Regions from separate parts of the Bradyrhizobium sp. USDA 3240 genome, predicted to be linked through region 3. Evidence: predicted binding sites of a transcription regulator. Region 3 holds the regulator's gene; each other region holds the start of a gene.
What was found. Region 3 encodes PhoB, which activates phosphate uptake and scavenging genes when phosphate is short. Its sites were predicted from a motif close to TGTCATNNANCTGTCAT; they were not measured.

Region 1 (7,418 bases), 4.6 Mb from region 3:
GCCGGCGTTTCGCGCCAACGGCACCATCACGCCGGCCGCCTCCTCGGCCAATGCCGACGGTGCCGCGGCGCTGATCCTGGCGCGACGCTCGCTCGCCGACCGCGACGGCCTGCCTGTGCTGGCCGAAATCAAGGGCCACGCCACCCACAGCCAGGAGCCACAATGGTTCACCACCGCGCCGATCCCGGCGATCAGGAAGCTGCTCGACAAGGTCGGCTGGAGCGTCGGCGATGTCGACCTGTTCGAGATCAACGAGGCGTTCGCGGTGGTCGCTATGGCGGCGCAGCGCGATCTCGGAATTCCGCGTGACCGGCTGAACATCAACGGCGGCGCCTGTGCGCTCGGCCATCCGATCGGCGCCACCGGCGCGAGGCTGATCGTGACCTTGCTGCACGCACTGGAGGCGCAGAACCTGAAGCGCGGTGTCGCCGCTTTGTGCATCGGCGGCGGCGAAGCCACCGCGATCGCCGTCGAGCGGGTCACGCACTAGTCCAAAACAGTCTCACCACTGAGTCCGAAAACGAGGGAACTTTGGCATTTTAGCCATAGCTCCCTCGTGGCATATTGTGCATCACGAATAGAACCCTCATCGCATTTCATCCGGGGCCCAATGATCTCGAACTGGCTTGCTTCCGCCCTCGCCCGCCGCAACATCCATTACGGCTGGGTGATGGTCGCCGTGACCTTCCTGGCCGCGCTGATCTCGGCCGGCACCGTCGGCGCCCCCGGCGTCTTCATCGTGCCGCTGCAGAAGGAGTTCGGCTGGTCCACCGCGGAGATCTCCTCGGCGCTGTCGATCCGCTTCATCCTGTTCGGGCTGATGGCACCGTTCGCCGCCGCGCTGATGAACCGCTACGGCCTGCGCAACGTGACGCTGGCGGCGCAATTGATCGTGGTGTCGGGCCTGCTGGCCTCGCTCGCCATGACGCAGGTCTGGCAGCTCATCCTGCTGTGGGGCGTCGTGATCGGGATCGGCACCGGGATGACCGCGCTGGTGCTCGGCGCGACCATCGCGACGCGCTGGTTCGTTGCGCGACGCGGCCTCGTGATCGGCATGCTCACTGCGAGCGTCGCTACCGGACAGCTCGCCTTCCTGCCGCTGCTCGCGACCATCACCGAGCGTTACGGCTGGCGTGTCGCGCTTGGCCTCGTCTGCGTCATGCTCGGCGTCGCTGCCTTTGCCGTGCTGAGGGTGATGCGCGACCGGCCGAGCGACGTCGGCCTGCGCCCGTTCGGCGATGAGGGCACCGCGCCGCTTCCCGCGCCGCCGCCGGCCAATGCGCCGATCATGGCGGCCGCGCTCGGCACGCTGCGCGACTCCTCGAAATCGTCGGTGTTCTGGATCCTGTTCGCGACCTTCTTCGTCTGCGGCGCCTCGACCAACGGGCTCGTCCAGGTGCATTTGATCCCGATGTGCCTCGACTACGGCATTCCGCAGGTCCAGGCCGCGAGCCTGCTCGCGGCGATGGGCATCTTCGATTTCTTCGGCACCATCATCTCGGGCTGGCTATCGGACCGCTTCGACAATCGCAAGCTGTTGTTCTGGTATTACGGCCTGCGCGGACTGTCGCTGCTGTACCTGCCATATTCCGACTTCACCTTCTATGGCCTGTCGCTGTTTGCGATGTTCTACGGCCTCGACTGGATCGCAACCGTGCCGCCGACGGTGCGCCTGACCGCGCAGCGCTTCGGCGCCGAGCGCGCCAATCTGGTGTTCGGCTGGATCTTCGCCGGCCACCAGCTCGGCGCCGGTGCCGCCGCGTTCGGCGCCGGGCTGTCGCGCACGCTCTATGCGAGCTATCTGCCGGCGTTCTTCATCGCCGGCGCGCTCTGCGTGATCGCCGCGCTGAGTGTGCTGGCGATCTCGCGGCCGCAGCCCAAGGTCGCGCCGGAGGCGAAACCGGTCGCGGCCTGACCGAACCTCGCCGCGTGCTACTCCGCGGCGAGACCGGTCGGCGCCGCCGCGTCTGCAGCTTCCTTGTTGTAGTCGTGCACGACGCGGCCGAACGGCAGCGTCAGGTCGGCGATGTAATGATGCGCGCCGACGACGCGCTTGACCGGGAAATCCGCGACCGGTGCGTTGACGTGCGGCACCAGATGCAGCCGGCCCGGCCCGATCCACGACCCCTTGACGACGATGTCGGTCAGGTTGATCGCAACCAGCTGGCAGATCTCGAGATGACCGTCGACGCCGGGGATCATCTTCAGATTGACTTGCGTCTTCGACAGCGTGGCGCGGGTGACGTCGCCATTGCCCGCCATGCTCTCGTGCTTGTAGCCCATCGTGCCCATCGCGACGAGCTGGCCGGCATATTCCAGCGTGCCGGTCAGGGTGTCCTTGACGATCTCGAGCTTGGGATGGGCGTATTTCTTCGGAAAGCCCCAGATCTCGCGGCCGGCCGCGATCGGCGGATCATCGTCGAGATACATCTGGCAGACGAAGTTGACTTCCTCGCCATGCAGCCGCGCGGGGATCACGAGGCCGGATTCTGTGTAGCTGCCGAAGCCGGAGCTGTCGGGCATCTTGATCCATTCGTAATGCACGATCGCCTGCTCGATCGGCTCCAGCGGCTCAGGCAGGCCGGCGCGGATCAATTCCGGATCGGTCTCATATGTAATGACGAGGAATTCGCGATCGATGAAGCGGTACGGTCCGGCGGGATAGCTCGGACCGGCAGCCGGCATGGACGGAAGCTTGAGCAGATCTTCCCTGCGCATCGCAATAACCCCCTGTTCGGAAATATTGCGCGGAGGCTAGCGGCCGAGATTGACAGCGATGTGAGGGATTTCCGTCACGGGCATGACCCGCGTCTTGCGGTGAAGGCCAATGCTAACCATGCAGGCAGGCACGGCGGATGCGCCGTGCGTCGGCGGGACGCTTGTCATCACGGCGTCATCGGCGCCCTGAATTCTCGCCGCAATTTTTTGGAGTGTCTGATATGGACGCGCGATCCCCTCATGTCGACGATATCGAGCACGCGACGCCCGGCTGGCGTCCCGAAGGATGCGATCGCGTGGCGCTGGTTCTGCAGGGCGGCGGCGCGCTCGGCGCCTATCAGGCCGGCGTCTATCAGGCGCTGCACGAATCCAATATCGAGCCCGATTGGGTCTGCGGCGTCTCGATCGGCGCGATCAACTCCGCGATCATCGCCGGCAATCCGCCCGAGAAGCGGCTGGAGCGGTTGCACACATTCTGGGATCGCATCACCTCCCGCAAGATCTGGCACTACACGCCGGACGGCGACATCTTCCGCAAGGCGCGCAATTTCACCAGCTCATGGCTGACGACGACGCTCGGACAGCCCGGCTTTTTCACCCCGCATCAGAGCAATCCATGGCTGAGCCCGGCCGGCGCGCGCACCGCCACGAGCTATTACGACACCACGCCCTTGCGTGAATCGCTGCTCGAGCTGGTCGATTTCGACCGCATCAATTCCAAGAAGATGCGCTTTGCGGTCGGTGCGGTGAACGTGCTCTCCGGCAACTTCATCTATTTCGACAACGCCCATGACGAGATCATCCCCGAGCACATCATGGCGAGCGGCGCACTGCCGCCGGCGCTGCCGATGGTGAAGGTCGGCACCGACCACTTCTGGGACGGCGGCATCGTCTCCAACACGCCGCTGCAGCATCTGCTTGATCAGGAAGACAACGCCAACTCGCTGGTGTTCCAGGTCGACCTGTTCTCGGCACGCGGCACGCTGCCGCGCGACATCCAGGACGTGATGGCCCGCCACAAGGACATCATGTATTCGTCGCGCACCCGCTACAACACCGACGTCTACCGCAAGACCTACAATCTGCGTACTGCCCTGCACAACGCGCTGGGAAAAATCCCCGACGACCAGCTGTCGGACGAGGAGCGCCATCTCAAGAAGGCGAACAGCCGGCTGCCCGGGATCACGCTGCTGCAGCTGATCTATCAGCAGAAGGCCTATGAGGGCGACGCCAAGGACCACGAATTCTCCGGCACCTCGATGCGCGAGCATTGGGCGAGCGGACACGAGGATACCAAGCGCTCGCTGAAGCGCCGCGACTGGATCAAGATGCCCGAGAACGGCATGGGCATCGTGATCCACGACGTGCATCGGGAAGCGGAGTAGATAAGGTCGTCATTGCCGGGCTTGACCCGGCAATCCATCCGCTTCGAACGAGTCACTCGTCCGCGGTTGCGGACGATGGATGCGCGGGTCAAGCCCGCGCATGACGAGCCGAGTTTGCGGACAGCCCTTACGGCCGCGTCGACATGTTGCTCGGCGGGCCGGCCTTGCGGATCGGCTCGGCCAGGCGCGCGAACTCGCAGAGCAGCGAGCGCGTCTTGCGCGGATCGATCACCTCCTCGACCCAGAACTTCTCGGCCGAGCGGAACGGCGAGCGCAGCTTGTTGAGACGGTCCTCGATCTCGCGCAGCTTGGCGGCGGGATCGGCGGCCGCATCGATCTCGGCGCGATAGGCCGCCTCGATGCCGCCCTCGAGCGGCAGCGAGCCCCAATAGGCCGACGGCCAGGCATAACGCATCGAGAACCGATTGGCCGGCTGATGCACCACACCGGCGACGCCGAAGGCGTTGCGGATGATGATGGTGCACCAGGGCACGGTGCTCTGGTTGACCGCCGCCATCGCGCGCACGCCGTGGCGGATGGTCGCCGACTTCTCCGCCTCGAGGCCGATCATGAAGCCGGGGCAGTCCATCAGATAGACCACCGGCAGGTGGAAGGTCTCGGCGAAATCGACCCAGCGCACCACCTTGGCGCAGGCATCCGCCGTCCACGAACCGCCGTAGTGGAAGGGATCGCTGGCGAGCAGCAGCACCGCCCTGCCCTCGATCCGCGCCAACCCGGTGATCACGGGCCGGCCGAAATTGGCGGCGACCTCAAAGAACGAGCCCTTGTCGACGACCGCATCGATGATCGGCCGCATCTTGTAGACCTGCTTGCGGTTGCGCGGCACGGCCTTCAGCAGCGACTCCTCGGCACGTTCCGGATCGTCGGTGCAGGGAATGGTCGGCGGCAGATCGTAGACCGACGCCGGCAGATAGGACAGGAAGCGCCGCGCGTAGTCGAACGCCTCTTCCTCCGTCTCGACCGCCTGGTCGATCGCACCGGCGCGGGTTTGGATGTCGGCGCCACCGAGCTCCTGCTTGGTCAGATCCTGGCCGAGCCGCTTCACCACTGGCGGGCCGGCGACGAACATCGCGGAGCTCTTGGTCATGACAGAGTAATGCGTGGCCGCCAGCCGCGCGGCGCCGAGGCCCGCGACCGATCCGAGCCCAAGACCGACCACCGGCACGCGCGCCAGATTGGCGGTCGTGTACCAGTACCAGCGCGTGCCGCCGACACCGCCGGGCAGATTGGCCGCGCCCCTCGTCTCGATCGTCTTCACCGACCCGCCGCCGCCGGAGCCTTCGATCACGCGGACGATCGGCAGGCGGAAGTCGTGCGCCATCTCCTCCGCCATCAGCGGCTTGGCGGAAATCGATGCGTCCGCCGAGCCGCCGCGCACGGTGAAATCGTCGCCGACCACGACCACGGTGCGACCGTCGACCCTGGCGCGGCCGAACACGCAGTTCGCCGGCGTCAGATGCTTGAGTTCGTTGCTCTCGTCGTATTCGGCGATGCCGGAGATGGCACCGACCTCATGGAAGCTGTTCTGGTCGACGAGCTTGTCGATACGCTCACGAACCGTGAGCCGGCCCTGGTCGCGTTGCCGCTTGACCTTGTCGACGCCTCCCATCTCCCGCGCGAACGCTTCGCGCCGGGCGAGGTCGTCGAGTTCCGGCTTCCAGTTCATTCATTGCCTCCGTCTTGATGATTTTGTTGTTGTTATGGGTGGCCACCGGGAGTGACTTGCGTTCGATCCGATTGCTGAAGATGTCGCCGTCGGCGCCTTCGAGCAGGCTGCCTACCGCGGCGGCGAGGTCGACCATCAGCGGCGCGACCTCGCGATGCAGCCGCTGCTCGTCATACATCGCCGAGAGCAGGCCGATCGTGGTGACCACATAGGTCTGGTATTGCGGCGACCACAGCGGCACCGCGACGCCGTTGATGTGCGGGCTCCACAGACCGCAGGCGACGACATAGCCGTGCTCCTGCAAATGACGGCGGTTGGCCGCGATGCGCGGCGTCAGCATCTTGGCGCTGTCCGGCAACTCGCCTTCCATCTCTGCGATCAGCGCATCACCGATCGCGGGATCTAGCGCCGCAGTATAGGCGTGGCCGGCGGCGGTGGTCGCCATCGAGATGCGGCTGCCGGTGGCTTCATGCAGGCCGAGCGCGTTCGCCGCCCGGGCGAACTCGAGATAGACCAGCTGAAAGCGGTCGGGGATCACGAAGCCCACGGTGCCGGGCAACTGATCCGCGACATCCTGCAAACGCAGTCGGATCAGGTTGCGCAGCTGCAAGCCTTTCATCATCGAGGTGCTCATCGCGACCGCGCTCGGGCCGATGCGATATTTCTGATCGCGCGGCAGATAGACCAGCTGCCCCATTCGCGTCAGCGTGTGCGTCAAGCGCGACACCGTCGAACGCGGCAGGCCGCAGCGGTTCGAGATTTCGAGATTGCCGAGCCGGGCTTCGTGCCCCTCGAAGCACCGCAACACGTCAAACGCGCGCGACACCACCTGGATGACATCGCCATCGCCAGTCTCGCTGGCGAGCATTCCCTGCCGGCTAAGCCGTTCCGAGCGCCGTCCCATTTGTTTTGGCTCCATTCCGTCATGCGGAATAAAATTCCACTTGCAGATGAAGCTACCTCAGGCAATCTGCCGCCACAACAAAAAGCCGTTCGCCGGATGAAATTTCCGCAAGACGGTATCGGAGAGTGGAATGCCAGAGATCAAGGTTGTGACCGAAGTTGCCGGGCGCGTTTGCGCGCTTCCCGTTGAAGCCGGCAGCAGCATCGGCGACGGCGACGAGATCGCGTTCGTCGAAGCGATGAAGATGGAGATCCCGGTCACGTCGACGACAGCAGGCAAAATCAAGTCGATTTTGGTCAAGATTGACGACGTCATCGCCGAAGGCCAGGCCGTCGCGATCGTCGAGACCTGAGCGCGGCCGTCGAGCCGCTCGGCTCGGACCAAATTCCCGGATGTCATGTGATCGGCGGTGGTTCCTCTGGGAGTCGCACGGCGTCGCAAGCTGTTTCGCTTTCGAAACATTCTCGACCCGAACGTTTCGTATGGCGACACAATCGCCGAGCAAGCGCTCGTTTTGTGAACATCTGTTCGAAAACCGACAGCCTCCAGTTGGCGCCTGCTCGCCTCCGCACCCGGCCGATGCCGATGCGCGCTCGGTTGCGCGCGCCCTGATTGCGTTGCACAACAGGAGGCGATGAAACGATCGCCTCCTCCCGTCACCGCCACCACCACGGCCTGGTCCAGCTCGAAGCCGCCGCTGCTGCGGTTTCTGCACACTTGTTAC
Region 2 (7,418 bases), 3.5 Mb from region 3:
CCCGACGGCGTCGCGGCCACCATGAAGCGGGCATCCTGGTAGCAGGCGTAGTTCAGCGCATCGAGGCCGCGCTCGATGAAGGGGTCGTACAGCGTGCCGACCGGCAGCAGCCGCGCGCCGTTGATCTGTTGCGACAGGCCGAGCGCCGAGAGCATGATGAACAGATTCATCTCGGCGATGCCGAGCTCGAGGTGCTGGCCCTTCGGCGAATATTCCCAGGTGTAGGCGGACGGGATCTTCTCCTGCCGGAACAGGTCGTGGTTCTCCGCCTTGGCGAACAGGCCGCGGCGATTGACCCAGGCGCCGAGGTTGGTCGACACCGTGACGTCCGGCGAAACGGTGACGATGCGTGACGCAAGCTCGCTGTCGCCGCGCGCGAGCTCATGCAGCACGAGGCCGAAGCCCTGCTGCGTCGACATCTGCGCGGAGGCCTTGAAGGCCAGTCGCTCCGGCACGTCGATTGCGGGCGCCGAGAGCCGGCGGCGTCCTTCGCGGTTGAACGGCGCGGCGGCGAGGTAAGCCTCGAGCTTCGCGGGCTCTTGCGACAGGCCTTCGAACTTGTCCCACTCGTGGCCGGTGCGGATGTTCTGCGCGGCGCGCCACTTCTCCATCTGCGCCACGGTCATCAGGCCGGCGTGGTTGTCCTTGTGGCCCTGCATCGGCAGGCCAACGCCCTTGATGGTGTAGGCGATGAAGCACACCGGCCGATCATGATCGATCGCCTCGAAGGCCTCGATCATGCTCGCCATGTCGTGGCCGCCGAGGTTCGACATCAGCGCCAGCAACTCGTCGTCGCTGCGGCGCTCGATCAGCGCCGACACGTCGCCCTGGTCGCCGATATCGTCGCGCAGATGCTTGCGGAACGCAGCCCCGCCCTGGAAGCAGAGCGCCGCGTACATCTGGTTCGGGCAATTGTCGATCCAGCGCCGCAACGCCTCGCCGCCGGGCTCGGCAAACGCCTCGAGCATCAGCTTGCCGTATTTCACGATCACCACGTCCCAGCCGAAATTGCGGAACATGGTTTCGAACTTGGCCCACAGCCCCTCGCGCACCACCGCGTCGAGCGACTGCCTGTTGTAGTCGACCACCCACCAGGTGTTGCGCAGACCGTGCTTCCAGCCCTCGAGCAGCGCCTCGAAAATGTTGCCCTCGTCCATCTCGGCGTCGCCGACCAGCGCGATCATGCGCCCTTCGGCTCGGTCCTGCATCCAGCCATGCGCCTTGACGTAGTCCTGCACCAGCGAGGCGAACAGCGTCTGCGCCACGCCGAGCCCGACCGAGCCGGTGGAGAAATCGACGTCGTCGACATCCTTTGTGCGCGACGGATAGGACTGCGCGCCCTTGTAGCCGCGGAAGTTCTCCAGCTTGTCGCGGGTCTGGTGGCCGAACAGATACTGGATCGCATGGAACACCGGGCTCGCATGCGGCTTCACCGCGACGCGGTCCTGCGGACGCAGCACCGAGAAATACAGCGCCGACATGATGTTGGCGAGCGAGGCCGACGAGGCCTGATGGCCCCCGACTTTCAGCCCGTCGGCAGATGGCCGCACATGGTTGGCGTGGTGGATGGTCCACGACGACAGCCACAGCACCTTGCGGGCCAGGGCTGTGAGCATGTCGAGGCGTTCAGGCGCGATTCCCATGGCAATACTCCGGGCGAATATGTCGGATGTTACTGCCGCGGCGACCGCCGAAAATCTCAATTCCGCGCGACAGCACAGGAAAAATTGGGATAAATTCCCACGATCCGGCCCTCACCTGCGAGTTCATCCCAATGCCTGCCCTCGACGCCATCGACCGCAAGATCCTGAGTCTGCTCCAGACCGACAGCCGCATGACCATGCAGGAACTCGCCGACAAGGTCGGGCTGTCGGTGTCGCCCTGCCACCGCCGGGTCAAGCTGCTCGAGGAGCGCGGCGTGATCTCTCGCTACATCGCGACCGTCGACCAGAAATCGCTCGGGCTGCACGTCTCGGTCTTCATCTCGATCAAGCTCGCGCGCCAGAAGGAGGAAGACCTCAACCGCTTCGCGCGCGCGATCTCGAAATGGGATGAGGTGCTCGAGTGCTATCTGATGACCGGCAACCGCGACTATCTGCTGCGCGTCGTCGCCGCCGACCTCTCCTCCTATGAAGCGTTCCTGAAGAACAAGCTGACCCGGCTCGACGGCATCGCCTCGATCGAGTCGAGCTTTGCGCTGAGCCAGGTGAAGTATTCGACGGCATTGCCGGTGTGAGGGCGTTGGTTGGTAACTCCAATCGGGCCAACACCACCGCGTCGTCCTGGCGAAAGCCAGGCCCCATAACCACCGAATTTGGTTGTGAAGGGAAACTGGCCCTAGCGTCATGCAACGACGAACAATTGGGGTAATGGGTCCTGGCCTTCGCCAGGACGACGATGCTGCAAATTAAATCGTCGCGACCGGATCGCCCGCGGGAACCCGGCGGCGGCGTTCGATGTTGATGTCAGGCATCACTGACTATCCGAAGGGTGAGGACAGATGCTGAGGGCTGCCCGCTGCAAACATACCGTGCTGGCGCTCGCCGCGATCCTCGCAGTCGCGGCATCGGCCGCGCTGTTCGCGGGCAGCGCCTATGCCGCTCGCGGTGGCGGCGGTGGCCACGGTGGTGGAGGTCATGGCGGTGGCGGCTTTCATGGTGGTGGGGGCGGATTTCATGGCGGCGGAGGCGGCTTCCACGGTGGCGGTTTCCACGGCGGTGGATTTCATGCCAGCGGCGCGCGTGGCGGCGGCTTTCACACCATCCATCCCGCTGCAAGGGGAGGCATGAGGCTCAGCGGTGGCTCCGGCGCGCGTCATAATCAATTCCGGCCCGCCGCTCATGCCGCGCGCGTCGCGCCGAGCCTAGCCGCCGGCCGTCATGCCGCCTCGCCCGCCGCGATGCGCCACAATGCGAACGCTGTCGGCCACTCGTTGGCCTCGCATCAGATCCGCACCGCGATGCAGAGACCGGGCGGTTTGCGGAATCCGATGGCGCGCGCCGCGATCATGACGGCCGCCGCCAGGGCGGCTTGGGGATATCACAACCGCAATGGCGGCTGGTGGTGGCGCCATCCGCATGGCGGGTTCGGCTGGGTCGGTCCGGTATTCTGGCCCTATGCCTATTACGATCTCTATGACTATGCCTGGTGGGGCGATGACTACGACCCATACTTCTGGGACTATGGCTATGGCGACATCTATACCGGTCTGTTCGGCCCGTACGATTACAATGCCCTGAGCGGCTATGCCGATTACCTGCCGAGCCGCGGCAGCTCGCGACAGCCGACCGCGTCCAACAGCGACCGCGCGGCTGCGACGACGACGCTCGCCGACATGTGCGGCAGCGACAGGAGCGACATCGCGGGCTTCCCGATCGAGCAATTCCGCAGCGCCATTCAGCCCAATGCGGAGCAGAGCGCAGCGCTCGACGAACTCGCCAGCGCCTCGCAGAAGGCGTCGGAGACCATTCTCAATTCATGTCCCAGGGACGTGCCGCTGACCGCGCCGAGCCGCCTCGTCGCGATGCAGCAGCGCCTCCAGGCCATGCGCGACGCGGTCGGCATTCTTCAGCCGGCGCTGCAGAAGTTCTACGGGCTGCTCAGCGACGACCAGAAAGCCAAGGTGACGGCGCTGGCAGCGGATCAGCGCCGCACCAGGCGTGAGGCGACGGCGGACAACGGAAACTGCAATACGGCGCAGCCCGCGACCATCGTTTGGCCGGGCGAGGTCATCGAACGCGACGTCAAGCCGACCGACGCGCAGCGGGCGAGCCTCGATGCCTTGCGCGATGCGGCGACAAAAGCCGAGGACACCCTGAAATCGTCCTGCCCGCCCACCGACGCACGCACGCCGCCGGCACGCCTTGCCGCGGCCGAAGCCAGATTGGATTCGATGCTGCAGGCGATCGGCACGGTGCGTCCGGCGCTGGACAGCTTCTACAGCGCGCTCAGCGACGAGCAGAAGGCCGCGTTCGACGCTGTTGGCCCCGAGCGGGACGGCGGCAGGATCGCCAACGCCGCAATGACCGCCGCAGGCGGCGACGAGCCGGCGCGAGGTCATCATCGCCGCCATCACCGTCATGGCCCGAACATCGGCGGCATGATCTTCCGGATGATCGGCTTGTAGGACTTGCCATCGCCTCGCGCGTATGGCGGTGACACCACCCGCGATATCCCAGCGGGGCAACCAGCCGGAGGCTACGGCGCAATCCACATGCCAACCACGATGATGGCCAGTGCAACGGCAATCACCAGCATGTCGGTCGTGAGCCAATCAGGCATTCCATTCGATGGCTGCTCGCTCATGTCCGCGACTCCTTCTGTTCGCGCCGAGCCAGTATGCTGAAGCGAAGCAGCGCAAACGAGGATGAACTGGATCACATAAGGGCGCGACAAGCGGTCGCTGCGAATTTCATGCATCCGCGCGCCCTCAAGTTGCAGCACGCGATTGATCTGCCGCGCAGGTTTCTGAACATGTTCGACAACACCGGTGGCGACGGCAAACACAATAGCACGTCGTCGCGTAGCGCGTAGGGTAGGTTTAGCCGAAAGCGTAACCCACCCTACGCGCTGCGCTCCTCCTCACAGCACCTTGCGCTGCGCGAGGTTCTTCATCAGCGCGCCAACGCCGAAGGTCCAGGGCTCGCATTCGTCGCTGCCCCGCATGCGGTTGACGAGCTTGCCGAGCTGCGGCGCGGCAATGGTGACGATGTCGTCGCGCTTGTGGGTGAAGCCTTCGCCCTTGGCGTCGCGGTCCTTGACCGGCGCGAACATCGTGCCGAGGAACAGCGCAAATCCATCAGGATATTGATGCACGGGGCCGATGGTCTGGGCGACCAGATCGGTCGGGTCGCGGCTGATCTTGCTGATCGAGGAATGACCCTCGAGCACGAAGCCGTCGGCGCCCTTCACGGTGAGGCCGACGTCCATCTTCCTGACGTCGTCGAGCGAGAAGGTCCCGTCGAATAGCCGGAGTAGCGGGCCGATCGCGCAGGAGGCGTTGTTGTCCTTGGCCTTCGACAGCAACAGCGCCGAGCGGCCCTCGAAATCGCGCAGGTTGACGTCGTTGCCGAGCGCGGCGCCGACGATCTTGCCGGTGCCGGATACGATGAGCACGACCTCCGGCTCCGGATTGTTCCAGGTCGATTTCGGATGCAGCCCGGCATCCATGCCCGTGCCGACCGAGGACAGCGTCGGCGCCTTGGTGAACACTTCGGCGTCGGGACCGATGCCGACCTCGAGATACTGGCTCCAGGCGTTCTGGTCGATCAGCACCTGCTTCAACCGCATCGCCTGCTCGGAGCCCGGCTTCAGCTTGGAGAGATCGTCGCCGACCAGGCGCACCACCTCCTTGCGGATGGCCTCCGCCGACGATGGATTGCCGCGCGCCCGCTCCTCGATCACGCGCTCCAGCATCGAGATCGCAAAGGTGACGCCGGCGGCTTTCAGCACTTGCAGGTCGACCGGCGCGAGCAGATGCGGCCTCGTTTTGTCGCGGCCGTCGGGCGGCGTGTTGGCGAGGATCGCCTCGAAATCGCCGATCCGCTCGCCGCGCGTGCCACGCAACCCGGCTGCAGGATCGGCTTCCTCGCACAACGCGCTCACGGTGGGGAAGCGCGCGGTGACGTCGAACACGCCGTCGCCCCGCACCGCGACCACGGCGGGTCCGCCGGCCTGCGGCAGCCAGACCCGTCCAACCAGCGTGCCGGCGGTGCCGTCCTCCGGCAGGACGTCCTTTGGCGTGAGCGAAATCATCGGCGTCTCCTTTTTTGATCTTGTCAGCGCTTGTTAGCACAGTCCGCGCGCTTGCGTGAAACAGCGGTCATGCCGTTGTCATAGAGGGGTAACATCGCCCGTCAATGCTCCCGTCGATCCATCTAACATACTGAAAGACGGACCTTCATGACCGCCTCCGACCTCACCGACGACGCCACCCGAGATGAAGCCTTGCGCGACGAAGCCTCCCGCGACGAAGCCTTGCGCGCCCGCATCCATCAGGAGATGGCCGACAGCCTTGACGAGGAACTCGAGCTCGAGCTCGACGACATGAGGCTCGACCAGCTCGACCACGGCGGCGTCACCGGACAGCCGTCGATAGACCGCAAGCTCTACTTCCGCGAATTGCTGCGGTTGCAGGGCGAGCTGGTCAAGCTGCAGGACTGGGTGCAGCACGAGAAGAGGAAGGTCGTGGTGCTGTTCGAGGGCCGCGATTCCGCCGGCAAGGGCGGTGTCATCAAGCGCATCACCCAGCGGCTCAACCCGCGCATCTGCCGCGTCGCGGCGCTGCCGGCGCCGAACGAGCGCGAACGCACGCAATGGTACTTCCAGCGCTATGTCTCGCACCTGCCGGCCGGCGGCGAGATCGTGCTATTCGACCGCAGCTGGTACAACCGCGCCGGCGTCGAGAAGGTGATGGGGTTCTGTAACGACGAGCAGTATGAGGAGTTCTTCAGGTCGGTGCCGGAATTCGAGCGCATGCTGATCCGCTCCGGCATCATCCTGCTGAAATACTGGTTCTCGATCACCGACGAGGAACAGGCGTTCCGCTTCTCGATGCGGATCAACGATCCGCTGAAGCAGTGGAAGCTGAGCCCGATGGATGTCGAGGCGCGGACCCGCTGGGAGCTCTACACCAAAGCCAAGGAGACGATGCTGGAGCGCACGCACCTGCCGGACTCGCCGTGGTGGATCGTCGATGCCGTCGACAAGAAGCGCGCCCGGCTCAACTGCATCTCGCATTTGTTGACCCAGATCCCCTATCAGCAGGTCACCCACCAACCGGTGGTGCTGCCGCCGCGGGTGCGCAACCCCGACTATCACCGCGGCCCGATCCCGCCGGAGATGTACGTGCCGGGAACGTATTGATCGGACCGGGCGAGACTGCGCTCCCTCGCCCCGTTCTTACGGGGAAAGGGTTGGGGTGAGGGGCTGCCTCCGCGAGTACGACGACAGACGAGCCTGCGGAGACTCCCCCTCACCCGGATTGCATCTGCGATGCAATCCGACCTCTCCCCGCACGCGGGGCGAGGTAAGAACGCCTCGCCTACCAATGGCGCAGGCCCGCGCCCTTGCTGGCACCGGAACCCGACGCTAGGCTTCACCGATCTGGTGCAGGGAGGCCCGCTTGACTCAATCCGACGACATCGCAATTTCCGAAAATCGCCGCGACGCGCTGCGCTATGCGCTCGGGATCGGCAGCGGCGCGGCACTCGCGGCCGCCATGGCAACCCCGGCTGCGGCGCAAACCCAGGCCGACAACACGCTCGACCGCATCAGGGCCAACAAGGTGCTGCGGATCGCGGTGCTGCCGGGCGAGCTGCCCTATTTCAACAAGGACCTCGCCACCGGCACCTGGTCCGGCTTCTCGATCGAGATGGCCAACGACCTTGCCAAGCTGCTCGACGTCAAGCTGGAATATG
Region 3 (7,418 bases):
CGCGTTGGCAATGCGCCTCGGCACGCCGTCAGCCTCATCAAAGATATCGAGGTGTTTTTTGGAGATGTCGATTCCGACGTAACGAAGAGCTATGATCACGGTGCCTGTCCCTGTGATGCGAGGTCTGTTGGCGCAGCCTCGTGCAACTGTTCAGGTTTGTAGATGGAACGGGCGGGAGACCGAGCCGGCTCACGGCGTCAAGCGCCAAGGACCCAACGGCTTCCCGCCCACCCCATCATGACAGACTTCCAAGACACAGGGACCCATAACCACGAATGGGTGTTGTTAGAAAGCCGTCTAGCCGCGTGCCGATTGCGACGGCCGCGGCGTATGGGTCCCCTGAGTTCACAAACGAAGTGCAACACTTCCTTGAGGAGGTGTTGCCATGGGGCGGACTTACAAGCAGCTCTCTCTGGACGACCGATGCGAGATTGCCTGTCTATCGGCCAATGGCAGCTCGGTCCGGCAAATCGCGGCAGCTCTGGATCGCTCGCCATCAACAATCTCTCGGGAACTGAGCCGTAATCGGAGCGTTCAGGCTGGCTACAAGCCAAATTATGCCCAGCAACAGATGCGAGCGCGGCGCTGGACGGGCGGACGCCTCGAACGGGAGCCCGTCCTGCGCCGCGCGGTGTTGCAACGCCTTCGCCGAGGTTGGTCGCCGGAGCAGATCGCCGGCCGGCTGGCCCGCGAGTGCGGGCACAAGGTGATCTCCCACGAGACCATCTACCGCTTCATCTATGGCCAACTCAGGCGCACCACGAACTTCAACTGGCGACGCTACCTGCCGCGCGCCAAGAGCAAGCGCGGCCTCCGCGGCAAGCGAGGCGGCAGCCCCGCAAGCTTCATCGAAGGCCGTGTTTCCCTGGCAAATCGGCCCCTTGAGGTTGCCGACCGTAGCGTCGCCGGGCATTGGGAGGCCGATTTGATGATGTTCTCGAAGTACGGTCAGGCCGTGCTGACCGTGCATGAGCGCACCTCTCGCCTGCTGCTCGGCATCCGCCTTGCCAGCAAGGTTGCGCGCGGTGTCGCACGCCATCTCGTCCGCTTCTTCGCTGCCCTTCCACAAGAGCTGCGCCAGACCGTCACCTTCGACAACGGCACCGAGTTTGCCGGTCACCTGGCGCTACATCGCCTCTCGATCGAGACCTTCTTCTGCGATCCCCACGCGCCCTGGCAGAAGGGTGGTATCGAGAACGCCATCGGCAGGATGCGCCGCTTCATCCCTCGCAAAACGGATCTCGTAACCCTCTCGACCGCCAGATTCCGCCAGTTCATCGCCACCTACAACAACACCCCACGCAAATCCCTTGACTACCGCACGCCTGCGGAGTCCTTTGCCGATCAAGTGTTGCACTTCGAGTGTGAATCCACCTCCCGGCTTTCGCCGGGACGACGGCGTGTTGCGGTCTATGATCACTGCACAGCCTTACGGCTGCGGCTCGGCCTTCGCGAAGCGGTCGTCGAGCGCGTAGCCGGCACCGCGCACGGTGCGGATCGGATCCTGCTCGCGGCCCGGATTGAGCAGCTTGCGCAGGCGGCCGATATGCACGTCGACGGTACGCTCATCGATGTAGATGTCGCGGCCCCAGACGCTGTCGAGCAGCTGTTCGCGGCTGAACACGCGGCCGGGATGCTCGAGGAAGAATTCGAGCAGCCGGTACTCGGTCGGACCGAGATCGATCGGACGTCCCGAGCGCGCCACGCGGCGCTTTTCGCGGTCGAGCTCGATGTCGCCATAGGTCAGCACGGTCGCAAGCCGTTCCGGGCTCGCACGGCGCAGCAGGCCCTTCACCCGCGCCAGCAGTTCCGGCACCGAGAACGGCTTGACGATGTAGTCGTCGGCGCCGGTGGCAAGCCCGCGCACGCGCTCGCTCTCCTCGCCGCGCGCGGTCAGCATGATGATCGGAAGCTGCTTGGTCTCGGGCCGCGCCCGCAGGCGGCGGCACAGCTCGATGCCGGACAGGCCCGGCAGCATCCAGTCCAGTACCACGAGGTCGGGAACGCGCTCCTTCAGGCGGGTGTCGGCATCGTCGCCGCGCCCCACCGTCTCGACATCGTAGCCTTCCGCATCGAGGTTGTAGCGCAACAGTGTCGTCAGCGCTTCCTCGTCTTCGACTACCAGAATGCGTGCGCTCATCGGTTTAAGTTCTCTCTCTGTGATGATCCGTTGCCCAGACGCAAACCGAAACGCTTACTTTCCTGAGCACAACCCCCGCGGAAACGACTTGTCGTGAAGACAATCCGGCTCCGCGCCTGCGGATCATGTCCTAGGTACCCGGCACCGTGGTGGCAAAGTTGGTCATGTCGCCCTTCGGGCGCTTGTCGGTGATCTGCTGGCCCTCGATCATGTAGAACACCGTCTCGGCGATGTTGGTGGCGTGATCGCCGATCCGCTCGATGTTCTTGGCGCAGAACATCAGATGGATACAGAACGAGATGTTGCGCGGATCCTCCATCATGTAGGTCAAGAGCTCGCGGAACAGCGAGGTGCAGATCGCATCGACCTCCTCGTCGCCCTTCCAGACGTTCATCGCCGCCGGCAGATCGTGCGCGGCATAGGCGTCGAGCACCGACTTGACCTGCGACAGCACGAGGTCGGTCATGTGCTCCAGGCCGCGGATCAGCTTCAGCGGCTGGAAATCGCTCTCCAGCGCCGCGACGCGCTTGCCCATGTTCTTGGCGAGGTCGCCGATCCGCTCGAGGTCGGTGGCGACGCGCATCGCGCTGACGATTTCGCGCAGGTCGATTGCCATCGGCTGGCGGCGGGCGATCGTCAGCACCGCGCGCTCTTCGATGACGCGTTGCAGATTGTCGATTTCGATGTCGGCGGCGACCACGCGCTTGCCGAGCGCGACGTCGCGACGGATCAGCGCGTCGACCGACTCGGTGATCATCCGCTCGACGAGGCCGCCCATCTCGGCGACCAGGCGAGTCAACTCCTGCAGGTCGCTGTCGAATGCCTTGGCGGTATGTTCAGAAGCCATCTTGTATCTCCTCAGCCGAACCGGCCGGTGATGTAATCCTGAGTCCGTCGATCGCTCGGCGAGGTGAATATCTTGTTGGTGTCGTCGAACTCGATCAGCTCGCCGAGATACATGAAGGCGGTCTTGTCGGAGACGCGCGCCGCCTGCTGCATATTGTGGGTGACGATCGCGATCGTGTAGTCCTCTGAGAGTTCCTGGATCAGCTCCTCGACCTTGGCGGTCGAGATCGGATCGAGCGCCGAGCACGGCTCGTCGAACAGGATCACCTCGGGCCGCACCGCCACGGTGCGCGCGATGCACAGGCGCTGCTGCTGGCCGCCGGAGAGCGACAGGCCGGAGGCGTTCAGCTTGTCCTTGACCTCGTTCCACAGCGCGCCGCCGCGCAGCGCCTTCTCGACCCGATCGTCCATCTCGGACTTCGAGATCTTCTCGTAGAGGCGGATGCCGAAGGCGATGTTCTCGTAGATCGTCATCGGGAACGGCGTCGGCTTCTGGAAAACCATACCGACCCGCGCGCGCAGCAAATTGAGGTCGAGCTTGGGATCGAGAATATTGGTCTGGTCCAGCATCAGCTGGCCGACCGCGCGCTGGCCCGGATAAAGGTCGTACATCCGGTTGAAGATCCGCAGCAGGGTCGACTTGCCGCAGCCCGACGGGCCGATGAACGCCGTGACGCGGTTGGTGCCGAGCGTCAGGTTGATGTTCTTCAGCGCGTGGTGCTCGCCGTAATAGAAGTTGAGGTTGCGCACCGTGACTTTCGGCGGCGCTTCCGGCAGCGGAACCTGGGGAACGTGGCTCGCGACGGTCGTGGAGACGGAAAGCTCGGTCATTTTGTGGCCCTTTCGGCACCAAGGATACGCGCGCCGATATTCAGCGCGAGCACAGTGAAGGTGATGAGCAGCGCACCGCTCCACGCCAGCTCTTTCCAGTAGGCGTAGGGGCTCTGCACGAAGTTGTTGATGGTCACCGGCAGGTTGGCCATCGTCTTGGTCAAATCCCAGCTGAAGAACTGGTTCGACAGCGCGGTGAACAGCAGCGGCGCGGTTTCACCGGCAACGCGGGCGGTCGCCAGCAGCACGCCGGTGATCAAGCCGCTACGCGCAGCACGATAAGCGATCCGCTTGATCACCAGCGAACGCGGCAGGCCGAGCGCGGAGGCCGCCTCGCGCAGCGGATTGGGCACCAGCAGCAGCATGTCCTCGGTGGTGCGCACCACGACCGGGATCACGATCACGGCGAGCGCGAGCGCACCCGCAATCGCCGAGAAGCCGCGCATCGGCATCACCACCGCACCATAGATAAACAGGCCTATGATGATCGAGGGCGCGCTGAGCAGGATGTCGTTGATGAAGCGGATCACCGAGGTGAGCTTGTCGTGCTTGCCGTATTCGGCGAGGTAGGTGCCGGCGAACAGGCCGAGCGGCGCGCCGATGCCGACGCCGATCACGGTCATGATGACCGAGCCGACGATGGCGTTGAGAAGGCCGCCGTCGGTCGAACCGGGCGGCGGCGTGTTCTGGGTGAACAGCTGCACGCTGAGGCCGGCAAGGCCGTTGTAAAGCAGCGTGAACAGGATCAGCGCCAGCCAGGTGACGCCGAACAGCGCCGCGCCGACACAGAGTGCGCGAATGACGATGTCGTTGCGGCGGCGGGATTTGTAGATCGGGTTCATGGCGCTATTTCCCCGCCTTCTTTTCAAGCCGCATCAGCATCAACCGGGCGCCGGCGAGCACGAAGAAGGTCAGCACGAACAGCAAGAGGCCGAGCAGGATCAGGCCGGACTGGTGCAAGCCGTCGCTCTCGGCGAATTCGCTGGCGATCGCCGCCGAGATCGTGGTGCCCGGCGCGAAGATCGACGACGAGATGCGGAACGAGTTGCCGATGATGAAGGTCACCGCCATGGTCTCGCCGAGTGCGCGGCCGAGCGCCAGCATGATGCCGCCGATCACCCCGACGCGGGTGTAGGGGATCACGACGTTGCGGACGACTTCCCAGGTGGTGCAGCCGATGCCGTAGGCGGCTTCCTTCAGGACCGGCGGCACGGTCTTGAACACGTCGACCGAGATCGCGGTGATGAAGGGCAGCACCATGATCGCGAGGATCAGCGCGGCGTTGAACAGGCTGAGATAGGACGGTGGCCCTGCGAACACCGCGCCCAGCACCGGGACGCCCTCGAAGATCCTGATCATGAAAGGCTGGAACGTGTTGGCCAGGAACGGGCCCAGCACGAAGAAGCCCCACATGCCGTAGATGATCGAGGGGATGCCGGCGAGCAGCTCGATGGCGATGCCGATCGGACGGCGCAGCATTTGCGGGCAGAGTTCAGTGAGGAACACGGCGATGCCGATGCCGACCGGAATGGCGATCATCATCGCGATGACGGACGTGATCAACGTGCCGTAGATCGGGCCGAGCGCGCCGAGCACCGGCGGATCGGCCGAGGGCGCCCAGCGCTGCGTCCAGAGGAAGGCGAAGCCGTATTCCTTCATCGCCGGCCAGGCGCCGGCGATCAGCGACAGGATGATGCCGCCGAGGATCAACAGAACCGAAATCGCCGAGATCCGGGTGATCCAATAGAACGCGAGATCACCGAGCTTGAAGGCGCTGAGGGCCTTGGCGCGATCGTAAGGTCCCGCGGCTTCCATCACATCGCTCTGAACAGCCATGTCTGCCACGCCAATCCCCTCATTACTATGTGAAAGCTACGCAAACCGCTACGCCCCGAAGCGATCTTCACTGACGCATTTGGCCAGGCGTCGTTCCGGCTTGCGCCACCCGGGCGCGACCCCCGGCCCCGCCCCGCGTTTCTTGCCGCGTTGATGGAGCCCGGGTCTCAATCGGTCGACCTGTGCCGCCCTTGGGAGGCGGCACAGGCCGTTTTCGAAACGTCGGACTTAGCTCTTGATGTCCGAGGACCAGGTCTTCTCGATCAGCTTGACGACCGATTCCGGCATCGGGATGTAGTCGAGCTCTTCGGCCGCCTTGCCACCCTTCTCGAAGGCGTACTTGAAGAACTTGATCGCTTCCTGCGAGGACGCCTTGTCGGTCGAGTCCTTGTGCATCAGGATGAAGGTCGCCGCGGTGATCGGCCAGGAGGCTTCGCCCGGCTGGTCGGTCAGGATCACGTAGTAGCCGGGAGCCTTGGCCCAGTCGGCATTCGACGCAGCAGCCTGGAAGGCGGCGATGGTCGGCTGCACGGTCTTGCCGGCCTTGTTGACCAGCGCGGTGTAGGTCAGCTTGTTCTGCTTGGCATAGGCGTATTCGACATAGCCGATCGCGTTCTTGGTCTGGCTGATGTTGCCGGCAACGCCTTCGTTGCCCTTGGCGCCGACGCCGACCGGCCACTCGACCGCGGTGCCGGAACCGACCTTGGACTTCCAGTCGGCGTTCGACTTGGAGAGGTAGTCGGTGAAGTTGAAGGTGGTGCCCGAACCGTCCGAACGGCGCACGACGGTGATCGCGTCGGCCGGCAGGGTCAGCTTCGGATTGAGCTTGGCGATCGCCGCGTCATTCCACTTGGTGATCTTGCCGAGATAGATGTCGCCGAGCACTTCGCCGGAGAGCACGAGATCGCCCGACTTGATGCCTTCGACGTTCACGACCGGAACGATCGCGCCCATCACCATCGGCCACTGGACGAGGCCGTCCTTCTCGAGCTGCTCGGCCTTGAGCGGCGCGTCGGTGGCGCCGAAAGTCACGGTCTTGGCCTGGATCTGCTTGATGCCGGCGCCGGAACCGATCGACTGATAGTTCAGGCCATTGCCGGTGTCCTTTTTGTAGGCATCAGCCCACTTCGAATAGATCGGGAACGGAAACGTCGCGCCCGCGCCGGTAATATCGGCAGCGAAGGCCGACGTCGAAGCGGCGATCATGCCGGCAGCGACGATTGCTTTGATGAAATTCATGGGGTCGTCTCCATTTGTGAGCGAAGCGCCGCATGCGCCCGATAGCGCTCACGCCGGTCCATCTAGGAGCGGTCGGTGCTGCTTTTACGAAGGTTGGATGACAGTTCGATGACAGCTCTAAGCGGCTGAAAACGCTTAACTTTGTGTCGGTAACGGGGTCTTCGGCCGAGGAAAACAGGCGGTAAAAGTCGCGCCATTCTTCGGCACGCTCTCGATCAAGAGACGCCCGCGATGACGGTTAAGAATATGTTTCACCAGCGATAATCCGAGACCGGTTCCACCCTGGTTGCGGCTGTCGCCGACGTCCACCCGGTAGAACCGCTCGGTCAGCCGCGGCAGGTGCTCCGGGGCGATGCCGGGACCGAAATCCCGTACCATGACACGGATTTCGGGGATCCCCTCGCCCGATGCGCCCGAAACGGCCTGATTGAGCGACACTATGACGCGGCCGCCCGAGGCGCCGTATTTGAGGGCGTTCTCGATCAGGTTCTCGAACAGGCGGAGCAGTTCCTCGCGGTCGCCGGCG

Region 1: a site for PhoB is predicted at 2,881-2,897, ahead of ACVIGA_RS38620 (acetoacetate decarboxylase). Genes of this name have one in related genera too.
Region 2: a site for PhoB is predicted at 5,820-5,836, ahead of ppk2 (polyphosphate kinase 2). Genes of this name have one in related genera too.

Annotation. Positions count from the first base shown of each region.
Region 1 covers NZ_JBSSGD010000002.1:8,106,176-8,113,593, reverse strand. Annotated here, with positions in the region: gene ACVIGA_RS38630 (acetyl-CoA C-acyltransferase) at 1-490, shown strand, start outside; gene ACVIGA_RS38625 (MFS transporter) at 611-1,915, shown strand; gene ACVIGA_RS38620 (acetoacetate decarboxylase) at 1,933-2,718, opposite strand; gene ACVIGA_RS38615 (patatin-like phospholipase family protein) at 2,940-4,103, shown strand; gene ACVIGA_RS38610 (acyl-CoA carboxylase subunit beta) at 4,231-5,790, opposite strand; gene ACVIGA_RS38605 (IclR family transcriptional regulator) at 5,675-6,694, opposite strand; gene ACVIGA_RS38600 (acetyl-CoA carboxylase biotin carboxyl carrier protein subunit) at 6,825-7,046, shown strand; gene glsA (glutaminase A) at 7,329-7,418, shown strand, end outside.
Region 2 covers NZ_JBSSGD010000002.1:7,003,440-7,010,857, reverse strand. Annotated here, with positions in the region: gene ACVIGA_RS33730 (transketolase) at 1-1,643, opposite strand, end outside; gene ACVIGA_RS33725 (Lrp/AsnC family transcriptional regulator) at 1,775-2,236, shown strand; gene ACVIGA_RS33720 (Spy/CpxP family protein refolding chaperone) at 2,501-4,126, shown strand; gene ACVIGA_RS33715 (hypothetical protein) at 4,198-4,506, opposite strand; gene ACVIGA_RS33710 (fumarylacetoacetate hydrolase family protein) at 4,582-5,754, opposite strand; gene ppk2 (polyphosphate kinase 2) at 5,902-6,864, shown strand; gene ACVIGA_RS33700 (transporter substrate-binding domain-containing protein) at 7,124-7,418, shown strand, end outside.
Region 3 covers NZ_JBSSGD010000002.1:3,504,905-3,512,322, forward strand. Annotated here, with positions in the region: gene ACVIGA_RS17310 (IS110 family transposase) at 1-99, opposite strand, end outside; partial or broken gene ACVIGA_RS17315 (IS30 family transposase) at 386-1,375, shown strand; gene phoB (phosphate regulon transcriptional regulator PhoB) at 1,430-2,140, opposite strand; gene phoU (phosphate signaling complex protein PhoU) at 2,271-2,987, opposite strand; gene pstB (phosphate ABC transporter ATP-binding protein PstB) at 2,999-3,817, opposite strand; gene pstA (phosphate ABC transporter permease PstA) at 3,814-4,659, opposite strand; gene pstC (phosphate ABC transporter permease subunit PstC) at 4,664-5,653, opposite strand; gene pstS (phosphate ABC transporter substrate-binding protein PstS) at 5,882-6,892, opposite strand; gene ACVIGA_RS17350 (ATP-binding protein) at 7,028-7,418, opposite strand, start outside.